2 regions of the Lysinibacillus capsici genome follow, and region 1 is predicted to be linked to the other one. Evidence: riboswitches for the same ligand, from Rfam matches in the RefSeq annotation. Region 1 holds a riboswitch; the other holds the start of a gene.
The links. A riboswitch is a leader RNA that binds a small molecule or an ion and turns the genes downstream of it on or off. The one in region 1 is predicted to bind S-adenosylmethionine.

Region 2: linked by a shared signal. The riboswitch ahead of LCP48_RS22000 (cyclase family protein) and the one ahead of LCP48_RS02745 (MetQ/NlpA family ABC transporter substrate-binding protein) in region 1 are both predicted to bind S-adenosylmethionine.

What each region holds. Positions count from the first base shown of each region.
Region 1 is NZ_CP084108.1:563,271-569,177, forward strand. It holds gene LCP48_RS02735 (methionine ABC transporter permease) at 1-525, opposite strand, end outside; gene LCP48_RS02740 (methionine ABC transporter ATP-binding protein) at 518-1,543, opposite strand; gene LCP48_RS02745 (MetQ/NlpA family ABC transporter substrate-binding protein) at 1,650-2,480, opposite strand; SAM riboswitch class I at 2,569-2,673, opposite strand; gene LCP48_RS02750 (PPC domain-containing DNA-binding protein) at 2,796-3,299, shown strand; gene LCP48_RS02755 (pyridoxal phosphate-dependent aminotransferase) at 3,342-4,511, opposite strand; gene LCP48_RS02760 (carbon-nitrogen family hydrolase) at 4,608-5,402, shown strand; gene LCP48_RS02765 (PucR family transcriptional regulator) at 5,456-5,907, opposite strand, start outside.
Region 2 is NZ_CP084108.1:4,438,118-4,444,024, forward strand. It holds gene LCP48_RS21980 (MFS transporter) at 1-349, shown strand, start outside; gene LCP48_RS21985 (ABC transporter substrate-binding protein) at 502-1,452, shown strand; gene LCP48_RS21990 (helix-turn-helix domain-containing protein) at 1,917-3,488, shown strand; gene LCP48_RS21995 (YuzC family spore coat inner layer protein) at 3,603-4,007, shown strand; SAM riboswitch class I at 4,089-4,194, shown strand; gene LCP48_RS22000 (cyclase family protein) at 4,286-5,023, shown strand; gene LCP48_RS22005 (DedA family protein) at 5,054-5,650, opposite strand; gene LCP48_RS22010 (Cof-type HAD-IIB family hydrolase) at 5,712-5,907, opposite strand, start outside.

The DNA of each region.
Region 1 (5,907 bases):
AGCACCAACCATTCCTGCCATTGCTGTTGCACCAATTAATCCTATTGTGGCAATCGTTAAGCCTAAAATAATAGATGGTCGTGCTTCACGTAATAGGACATGCCAAATGATATGGCGACGTTTAATACCCATAGCTGTGTAGGCTTCTACTACTCCGGAATCCACTTCTAAAAGCGCAGATTCCATCAGTCGTGCAATATAAGGAGCTGTGTAAACAACTAGCGGAACGATTACACCTTTAACACCAATTGTTGTACCTACAATTAACTTGGTAAAAGGTAAAATGAAGAATAATAAAATGATAAATGGTACAGAGCGAACAATATTGATAAATAGATTAAAAAATTGATAGAAAAATTTATTTTCAAAGGATTGTCCTGGTCGTGTTAAAACAATTAATAGCCCTAATGGAATACCAATCAGAATGGAGAACAATAATGAAATTCCGACCATTTGAAATGTTTCGATAATTGCTTTGCCAATAACATCTGACCAATCTGTAAAGAAACTTTGGATACTACTCATTGAACGCACCTCCTAATTCTTCCACTGCCACACCATTTTCTGAAAAATACGCTAACGCCTTTTGGACAATCTGCGTCTCGCCATGTAAATGCACCACAATATTGCCGACAATACCGTTTTTTAATTCAATAATATTAGCTGTTAAAATATTTGGTTGTACATCGTATACCTTAGTGACTTCGGCTAATAATGGCTTACCAGTACTTTCACCAAGGAATGTTAAACGGATTACACTTCCTGAAACATTTAATTGCTCAATAAGAGAGGTGGATAAATTACGTTGTGAAATTGTATTTAAAAACTTTCGCGTTGTAGGGTGTTTCGGTTTCGCAAAAAGTTCAATCGCTGTGCCAAATTCCACAACTTTCCCTGATTCTAGAACAGAAACCTCATCGCAAATTTTTTGAATTACATTCATTTCATGTGTGATGAGCAGAATCGTAATGCCTAATTCACGATTAATTTTTAACAACAATTCAAGAATGGCTTCCGTTGTCTCAGGATCAAGTGCACTTGTTGCTTCGTCACTAAGTAAAATCTCTGGTTCCTGTGCTAAGGCACGTGCAATCGCCACACGCTGTTTTTGACCACCTGAAAGTTGATTTGGGTAACTATCTAGTTTATCTGTTAAACCGACAATTTCAGCATACTTAGCTACTCGGTTTTTTACTTCCGCCTCTTTATAGCCTAGAAGCTTTAAGGGAACTGCAATATTATTGTAAACTGTTGCTGTTTTTAATAGATTAAAGTGCTGGAAGATCATCCCGATTTTTTGGCGTGTTTGACGTAATTCTTGAAGAGAAAGGGTCGTAATGTCTACATTGTCTATCACTACTTTTCCTGCTGTAGGACGTTCTAGTAGATTAACGCAACGAATGAGTGTACTTTTACCAGCACCACTATAGCCGATTACACCATGAATTTGTCCCTTTTTTACATGAAGATTAATGCCATCCACAGCTTTTATGATGCCTTTTTTCGACTTGAATTCTTTTGAGATATTTTGTAATTGAATCATGCGATTGTTTGCTCCTTTCTCCACCTTCTAAAAAGCAAGAATCTGCTCGTTTTCCTATAGAGGAATTTCGGCAGATTCTTTGGCTTATAGAAGCTTCCTGAACATATTACCAGCTAGGGATTACAGAACCTTTGAATTCCTCTTCGATGAATTGACGTACTTCATCAGATTGGTAAGCCTCAACGAACTTTTTAATTGTTGGATCATTTTCATTTTCAGCACGCACGACAATATAGTTCACGTATGGAGAATCAGTAGATTCCAATAAAATAGAGTCATCTTTAGGGTTAATACCAGCTTCTAATGCAAAGTTTGTATTAATAGCTGCTACGTCTACTTCACTAAGTTGTTTAGGAATTTGAGCTGCCTCTAATTCAATGAATTTTAAATTCTTTTTGTTTTCTTCTACATCACGAATCGAGGCTGTTAAGTCTGCGCCATCTTTTAACTTAATATAGCCAGCTTCCTGTAAAACAAAGAGGGCACGCGCTCCATTCGTTGGGTCATTTGGTAAGCCAAACGTTGCACCGTCAGGAATGTCATCAAAGGATTTATATTTTTCAGAGTAGATACCCATTGGATTTAAAATCGTTTTGCCCACTGGTACTAAATCTGTTTCATGATCTTTATTAAATGTATCCAGGAAAGGCTCGTGTTGATAGCTGTTCGCATCAAGATCACCTTCAGCTAAGGATGTATTAGGTAAAACATAGTCAGAAAATGATTTTAGCTCTACTTCTAGCCCGTTTTCTTTTGCTACTTTAGCGGCTACTTCTGCAATTTGTTCGTGTGGACCAGAAGTGACGCCTACAACGATTTTCTTTTCATCAATTCCTTCAGCTTGGCTTTTACTATCTTCTTTAGAGCCACAGCCTGCTAAAGCTGCTACTAATGTTAAACTTGCTAAACCTACTAAAAATTTATTTTTCTTTTTCATGAAAATACCTCCAAGATTGTTTTTATCGGTTTTTTGAAAATAAAAAAACTCTCTTACAAATTAAGAGAGGCTCATGAAAAGATGTCCTCTCTTATCTATCAAACGAAGTTCGTTTGCAGGATTTAGCACCTTCCTTTAAAAAGGAGGTTGCCGAGCTTCATAGGGCCAGTCCCTCAGCTACTCTTGATAAGAGATTTATAATATTTTTTTGTAATTCCGATAGAACTAATATAATTTATAGGGTATAGTAAGTCAATAAATAATTTTTTAATTTTTTATATAATTATAATATTTCGACGCAAAAGAGGGATAACGATGTCTGTAAGAGTTAATTATGGTATAGGTTCATTTGGTAAGGTTATTAGTGCTCGTTTTCTAACAGGAACAGATATCATTGAAGGGATTGAAGCGCTTTGCGAAGAGAATAATATAGCGTCAGCCACAATTGTAAGCTGTATTGGCAGCTTTCAAAAAAGTAGCTTTGTTTATTTAGTGCCAGATGCAACAGCTCAAATTCAAGTTCGTTTTAGTGATGTGATGGAAAAAGAGGGACCATTAGAATTTATTCAAGGTTCAGGTGTGGTGTGTAAACGAGATGGTGGATATGAGACACATTTCCATGGCTCTATGAGTGATCAATGGGGTGTTGTATCAGGTGGGCATTTAATAAAAGGGGGAAACCCTGTTATTACTGCTGACATAGTGTTGGCAGAGGTACAAGGTATTCAACATATTCGAAAATGGGATGATGAAACAGGTCATGCTCAATTTTATCCATTAGAAAATGGTTTAGGGCAACCAAGGAAAATTGAAAAATAATAATAATCCTGTAGCTAGAGATAGCTACAGGATACGTCTTATTTATCTATTAAACAATTGTAATTGCTCGATTCTATGGACTGCTTCACGTAAGCGCTCCTCACTAACCAGCAACCCTACGCGTACATAGCCTTCACCATATTGACCGAAGCCATTACCTGCTGCTACAGCGATATCAGCTTTTTCGAGCAAAAGATCAGCGAACTGTTCACTTGTATAGCCTAGTGGTACCGGGAGCCATGCGAAGAAGGAGCCTTTTGGAGCCGTAACATGCCAGCCAATTCTTCGAGCTTCTTCAATGAGTACATTTCGGCGACGCTCATAAGTAGCTCGTAGTTCATCCGCACATTGTTGGGAACCTGTCAGTGCTACTGCTGCGGCTTGTTGAATGGCAGGGAATTGGCTACAAAACAGATGATCCTGAATAAGATTAATAGCAGCAATTATCTCGGCATTCCCTACAGCGAAGCCTATACGCCAGCCAGCCATATTATAGGTTTTCGATAGGGTATACATTTCAACTCCTACTTCTTTTGCACCCTTTGCTTGAAGGAAGCTAACTGGTTTATTACCGTCAAATCCTATTGCCCCATAAGCAAAATCATGTGATACGATAATATTGTGTTCCTTTGCAAAGCGAACAGTCTCTTCAAAAAACGCAAGTGATGCTGTACCTCCTGTAGGGTTGTTCGGGTAATTTAAGTAAAGAAGCTTTGCCTTTTCTTTCACTTCATCAGGTAATGCATCATAATCAGGTAAGAAATCGTTTTCGGCAAAAAGTGGCATCACTTCAAAATTGACGTCTCCTAGTACAACACCTGATAGGTAATCTGGATAGCCAGGGTCTGGTAAGAGCATCGTGTCACCAGGGTTTAACACTGCTAAAGGTAACTCAACTAGACCAATTTTTGTTCCACCAAGAATCGCTACCTCTGTATCTGGATTTAGTTCTACCTGATATTCACGTTGATAAAAGTCGGCAGCAGCTTGGCGTAATTCAGCGAGACCTCTAAATGGTGAATATTTGTGGTTTTGAGGATTTTCAGCCGCTTCCTGTAATGCTTGAATGATGTGAGTAGGCGTTGGCTGATCGGGATTTCCTTGCCCAAGGTTAATGACATCACGCCCTTCTTCTAGGGCCAAGTTTACTTTTTGAACGAGTGCTGCAAAAAATTGAGTGGGTAGTTGCTGTAGTTTTTTCGAGAATTCCATGCATGATCACCTTTTTCAGAATATAATAATTATTATTGAAGAATATGAAGCAAATAGTATTACTTTTTCTGTTAATTGTCTAGAGGAGGAATGGATATGAAAATCGGATGTATTCAATTAAATGTTGGCTTTGGCAAAGTTGAAGAAAATTTTGCGCGTGCTGAGGAGAAGATTCATGAAGCTGCAAAACAAGGGGCAGAAATTATTGTGTTACCTGAAATGTGGAATACAGGCTATGCTTTGGAAAAACTGTCTGAGCTAGCAGATATCAATGGTGAGCGGACAAAGGCCTTTTTGGCTAAACTTGCTAAGGAACTTGATGTACATATTGTAGGGGGCTCTGTTTCAACAAAGAAAGGTGACAAATTTTATAATACGATGTATACCTTCGATCGTAATGGAGAGCTTGTTGGGGAATATAGTAAGGCACATCTTTTCCGTTTAATGGACGAGCATCTTTACTTAGAGGCAGGGAATGAAATGAATCGTTTTGCTCTAGGTGACATTGAAGCTGCTGGTGTTATTTGCTATGATATTCGCTTCCCAGAATGGTTACGAGCCCATGCATTACAAGGAGCAAAGGTATTATTTGTACCAGCGCAGTGGCCAACTCCAAGGATTGACCATTGGAAAACATTGCTACAGGCTCGGGCAATTGAAAATCAATGCTTTGTCATAGCCGTTAATCGTATTTCAAAAAAGGTAGAAAATTTTAATGGGCAATCCATGATTATTCAGCCTTGGGGAGAAGTACTTTGGGTTGGTGCTGAGGACGAGGAAATAGCGGTGATCGATGTAGACTTTTCTATTGTCGATGAAGTACGTGGAAGAATCCCTGTTTACGATGATCGCAGACCTGAACTGTATCAGGATGTAGTTGTGAAAGGGTAATAAAGGGGCACGCTTAGGAAGGTAGATAGCCTTTTGAGCGTGCCAACTTTTTTCTAGCGCTTATCCTCGATCAATGAATTGGCTAGTAGCATAAATTCAAGTGTAATGCGGTTATGCCCATTCATAAAATTTTTACCTAGTAAACTTTCAAGCTTTTTTAAGCGGTGATAGAGTGTTTGACGAACAATAAACAATTGATTCGCTGTTTGCTGTTTAGAGCCATTTGTTTGTAAATACACCTGCAATGTTTCGAGAAGCTTACTATTATATTTTTCATCGTATTCAATAACTGGCTGTAAATAGTCGTAAATCACTTCCTGTAAATCCACCTGCATTTGTAATTTATAGATTAAATGATATAAATGCAGGTCATCGTAAAAGAACGAGGACGTTTGTACTTTTCGACAAATATATAAGGTTTCTAGTGCAGTTTGATAGCTTTTAGGAATTTCATCTACATCACAAACAACCTTCCCAATAGCTATCTGATAACCTTGTGCTTGCT
Region 2 (5,907 bases), 820 kb from region 1:
TTTTGTTGGACTTGCATTGGCATTACTTGGCATTGGCTTTACTCTTGAATCACCTATTATGGGATTAATGATGGTGCTGACAATGGGATTGTTTATGTTTATGAATGTCCCAGGATTGCAGCTATATGCTGTTCTACTATCTGAAAAATATATTCCATCAGCAATTTCAATGGCCTCAGCATTGAATATTTCCGCTTTCAACATAGGCATATTTTTAGGCTCATATATCGGAGGCTTTATTATTCGCCACCAATCGTTGGCGCATACGCCTATATACGGATTCCTGATGGTTATGCTAGCAGCAATTGTTACACTTTTATGGTTACTTTTCGATAACAAAAAACAATAACTCTCTGAATTTCATTTTGTATAAAAAAGTAGTAGAGAATGTGTATTGTTTGTTGATATGTTGTATCCTATAATTTACTTGAACCAAACGAGAATGATTATCATTCTAATTTAAAGGAATACTGTTTTAGTAAATCTATAGGAGTGAATAAAATGCGTAGAGGTCGATATTTTTCATTTGTAGTTTTCTTTGCACTAATATTCGTATTAAGTGCCTGTGGCTCAAATGAAGTAAAAGAGGATACAGCTACAGAAGAACAATCATCTAAAGATACAAGAATTGTAGAAGACGAGTTTGGAAAAGTAGAAATTCCTACAAATCCACAGCGTGTAGCTGCTATCTATTTGGAAGACTATTTAACTGCTTTGGATGTAAAACCCGTTGTGCAATGGTATCACCCATCTTGGGGAAAACAGGATTATTTAGGATTAGATGTCCCTGAGTTCGACATTACTGGTAGCATGGAAACATTATTACAAGCCAAGCCTGATTTAATCATTGTAGATGGTGCCGCAGATAAAGCAAAGTATGAGGAGTACTCAAAGGTAGCGCCTACTTACCGCTTGAAGGAAGATATTCTACAAGATCCACGTGAAATTGCAAAAACAATAGCTAATGTTTTAAATATTCCAGATAAAGCAAAAGAAATGGTTGATCGATATGAACAACGTGTTTCCGATTTAAAAGCAAAACTAGATGAATCAATTGGAGACGAAACAGTCGCTGTTGTACGACTAAATGTAGCAGATAATACATTAGCGCTATTTGGCATTAAAAATCGCTACTCTGGCTATATTTACACAGAGACAGGCTTAACACCACATCCATTAGCCCATGATATGGCAGAGTCCCAAGAGGTCTTATCAGAAGAGGCTATCACGGAATTAGATGCGGATCATATCATCCTTTTCCCTTCAAACGGTACATGGGAGTCTAAAGAAAACCAAGAAGCTATTAAATGGTTAGATAGTACACTATGGAAAACACTCCCTGCTGTAAAAAATGGGCACGTCTATATCGCTGACCGCACATATTGGCAATCAGGCGCAATCACAGCCAATTTGCTAAAGTATGATGATCTAGAGAAATGGTTCGTCAAATAATTTTCAAAAGAAAGCTCTTAACGAGGGCTTTCTTTGGCTTAGTGTTAAAAAACAAAATAATCAATAGCACTTTTGTGAAGGAGAACATGGATAGGTGTTGTCACTCATCACTTCTTCACATTGAAATAAGTGCCTATTCTCTCTTTAATAGACTTTTTTGTTCCCTACTGCTAGTACGAAAGAAGAAAAGACACGTTAGCAGCATAGTTGATTGGAGTGGAGCCAGCGTCACTCCAAGGGGATTTAGTGTCACAGATGAGACCCTGGAGCGAACGTAAGTGAGTGAAGCGGCTCATCGGACGCCCCCTGGAAAGGACGCTGGCGGAGCGGAAATCAACCCCTTGCCTTGCTAAACGGGCTTTTTCTACTAGTCATATGATCTTTTTCAACAATATGAAGAACGCTCTTAATGAGGGCTTTCTTTGTGTTGTTATGCCAATTCAACACAAAGGGGTGAATTATCAATGGGTAACTTAACACATGTTTATACGTTACAAAATATCTCTTATGCAATTCAATCATCAAAAAAATTATTGATTAGTAGTGATTTCTATACACTTTTCATCGTAATGAATGGTAGTGGAAAACTAGAAATAGATCATGACACCATTCATTTTAGTGAAGAAAAGTGCATATTGATACCGCCAAATAACACGGTTAGTATCCACATTCAAAGTGAGCACCTTTGTTTTTATCAATTACAATTCAACATTGTCAATCTCAGCAATAGTCAGAATTCATATAGTCATTTTACAAGTATCATCGAACGACATCTTCTCCCCTTTTCACAATGTCATAGACTGCTAGAAGTCATCTATCAGAACCGGTTAGCGGAGCATGAACACACGATTTTTGAGCAGCATGTGCACTTTCAAGAGCTGATGTTATTGCTCTTACATCAAACCATACCCAAGCAGATGCAAAAAAATGATCGCCAATCTGTTGAGCAGTCCATTAACCATTTACATAAACATTTTGAAAAGGAGTGGACAGTTGAGCAGCTAGCACAGCTAGCTGACGTACCAAGGTGGAATTATACGCGCATTTTTAAAGATATTACGGGACAAATTCCCCTTCACTATTTAAATAACATACGTATTGAAAAAGCTAAGCAACTATTAATGACAACAAATGATCGAGTATTTGAAATTAGCCAATCTGTCGGATTTAATAATGAGTATTATTTCAATCGTCGTTTTAAAGAACATGTCGGCATCTCTCCAGGACAATATCGAAGAAATCAAAGCAGCCATCTACGTGTATTTGCACCATTCTTAGAAGATTTCTTTGTTGCGCTTGGGATTACGCCAATTGCTCAATTCAGTCATGCAAAATGGGGAAAACAAGACTATTTAGGTCTACAGGAAGTGCCAGATATCGATGTACAAAATAGAGAAATGGATCGACTCCTTTACTATAAGCCGACTTTAATTATGCTAGATTCTGGTGTAGAGCGTTGGGAATCCTTTCACCATTTAAATGAGGTAGCCCCCGTCTGCCATCTCTCACACCCTGGAGAGAATTGGCAATCTACTTTATTTAAAATTGCAGATCTAACAGGAAAAACCTCCTTGATGCAAGACGTAATCCTACAATATGAAGATAAAGTACAACAAGCAAAAGGAATTCTTAGCAAATCTGTTTATAGGCAAAGTGTGGCATTTCTCCGTATTTCAGCCATTGGCATTACTCTATACGCGGGCCCTGAATGTGGCTATACGGGCCCCATTTTATATCGTGACTTAGGTTTAATGCCACATTCACTAGTATGGAGTATTCCGCACAATCAACGTAAAGCACAACTGACATTTGCTCAATTGTTGCAATTAGATGCTGATCATTTATTTATTACCTTTGATAAACAACATTCCATTTATGAAAATGAGGAACGTGCTATTTTAAAAACTCCTACTTGGAAAAACCTAGCTGCCGTTAAAAGCAACTGTGTCTATGAAGTAGACTTTTTAACATGGATGAATTATGGCATTTTATCACATAGTAAAAAAATTGATGATGTCTTGAATGTACTTGGCTAAAAGGAAGCTTACTTTAGCTTCCTTTTTAAATGTTTGTCCTAAACATTGCACTGCTAATAACACCGAAAGCCGTTTGGCTACATAAGATAAGGTATCAGTTATAGGATAGGAGGAATGACCTTGTATTACAATCCTTATCCGTATTTTGTGCATCCCTATCATTATCCAACATCGCCTATCGCTAATCATTTTACCACTAGACCCTTTTCGCAACATCTAGCAATGCCGACCAATAATCCTTTTCCACCTATCGATACACACAAATTAAAAGCTTCAGCATCACGGATAAAGGCGATGATGCAACAAGCCCAATTACTTACGGATAAAATAGATAGCTCCCAACAATTCGCACATGATTTAATGAATGCTGCTCAACTTTCAAATAAAACAGAGGTTGAAAAATTAATCACATCAACAGGCATTACGGTGAAATTTGAAACAAACTATACACCAGACAGTTTTAGAATACGTCTTATTGATCATGATTGTTGTGGAGTCACCTTAAATTTGAATTGGTGAAAATTCCTAGTGAACTTGTAAACTATAAAAAACTATGCTAAAGTGTTTGTATTGTTATTTCTGAAAATTCTTATATTACTTTTCTTATCAAGAGAGACGGAGGGATTGGCCCGATGAAGTCTCAGCAACCAGCTAACAGTATGGTGCTAATTCCAATTGGCAAAATGATCAGCCTTGAAGATGAGAAGAAGAACTACCGTTGTTTCAAGCAGGAGTCCTCTTCTATTAGGGGACTCCTTTTTATTTACCACTATTTTTTACAGAAAGCAGGGAAATCGATGTCGAATGAACTTTTGCAAGCATTGGAATTATTAAAATCGAAACAGTGGGTTGACTTAACACATACTTTCGGCCCTAATTCACCACATTTTTTTATGTTTGAGGACGCTAAATTTGAAACATTATTTTCTCATAAGGATGGTTTCTTCGCTCAACAATTCACGTTCCCTGGTCAATATGGCACACATATCGACCCACCCATTCATTTTGTGCGAGATACTCGCTACTTAGAAGAATTAGAACTAAAAGAGCTTGTTCTCCCCCTTGTTGTTATTGATAAATCACAAGAGGCTGCGAGCAACCATGATTTTACATTAAGTGTAGAAGATATTCTTAATTTTGAGGACAAGCATGGAGAAATTGAATCAGGAACATTTGTTGCATTACGTACAGATTGGAGTAAGCGCTGGCCAGATAAAGAGGCTTTCAGTAATAAGGATGCAGATGGACATAACCATATCCCTGGCTGGGGTTTAGAAGCTTTACAGTTTTTACTAACAAAACGTAAGGTAAGCGCAATTGGTCATGAAACATTCGATACAGACTCTGCTGCTAATTTTCGTAAAAATGGCAAGCTAGATGGCGAATATTTTGTGCTTGACCAAGACACCTATCAAATTGAGCTAATGACTAATTTAGACAAGCTACCTGCGAAAGGCGCTATCATCTTCAATATCGTACCTAAGCCAGAAAAAGCATCTGGCTTCCCTGTGCGCTCATTTGCTATTTTGCCATAACATAAAAGTCGGTATAGCGTATACCGACTTTTATGTTTGTCCATTTCTTTTTTTGAATAAAAAGTAAGCAATAAGCATCCCTACAATAAATAAAAGGATAAGATAGATACTATAATGAGTTAAATAGTATCCAACAAATCGCCATTTCTCTCCAAGCATCTCTCCTAATGATATAAATGTGAACGTCCAAATAAATGCCCCTATATAGGCAAAAAGCGCAAACTTTCTATAAGGATAATTATTAATAGCCGCAATATATGCTGTCAAATGGCGTACTCCTGGAATAAAATAGCCAATTAATAATAGGGTAGGTCCTATTTTTGTAAACATCTTTTTCGTAAAGTCAATTTTTTGCTCTGTAATATGAATTCTAGGGCCATATTTCTGCAGTAACGGTAAGCCAAAACGATAACCAATATAGTAGCTTAAGGTAATGCCTCCAACCGCACCAATCATTGCACTGCCCAAAGCAGGAATGTGTTCAAGACTTTCTCGGTAAACACTATAGCCTACATAAGTTAGAAACACCTCATCAGGAAGTGGCACCCCAACAATACCTCCAATTAGAATCACGATAATCCCAAAGTATCCGTAATGTTCAATTAGAGACTGCACGTGATGTGCCATAAATCATCCCACCTAAAATTTATTAAAATCTACCTGCTATATATAGTGTAACCTCAGCGCTCTAAATGACTTGAAGCTGACGTAAAGCAAAATTGATACCGCCATCCGTAGATTTCTTTGTAACAAAATTGGCAGCTCTTTTTAGAGCTTTACTACCATTTCCCATAGCAATTCCTACTCCTACATACTCCAACATATCAATATCATTATCCCCATCCCCAAAGGCAATCGCATTCTTAGGGTCAATATTAAAATAA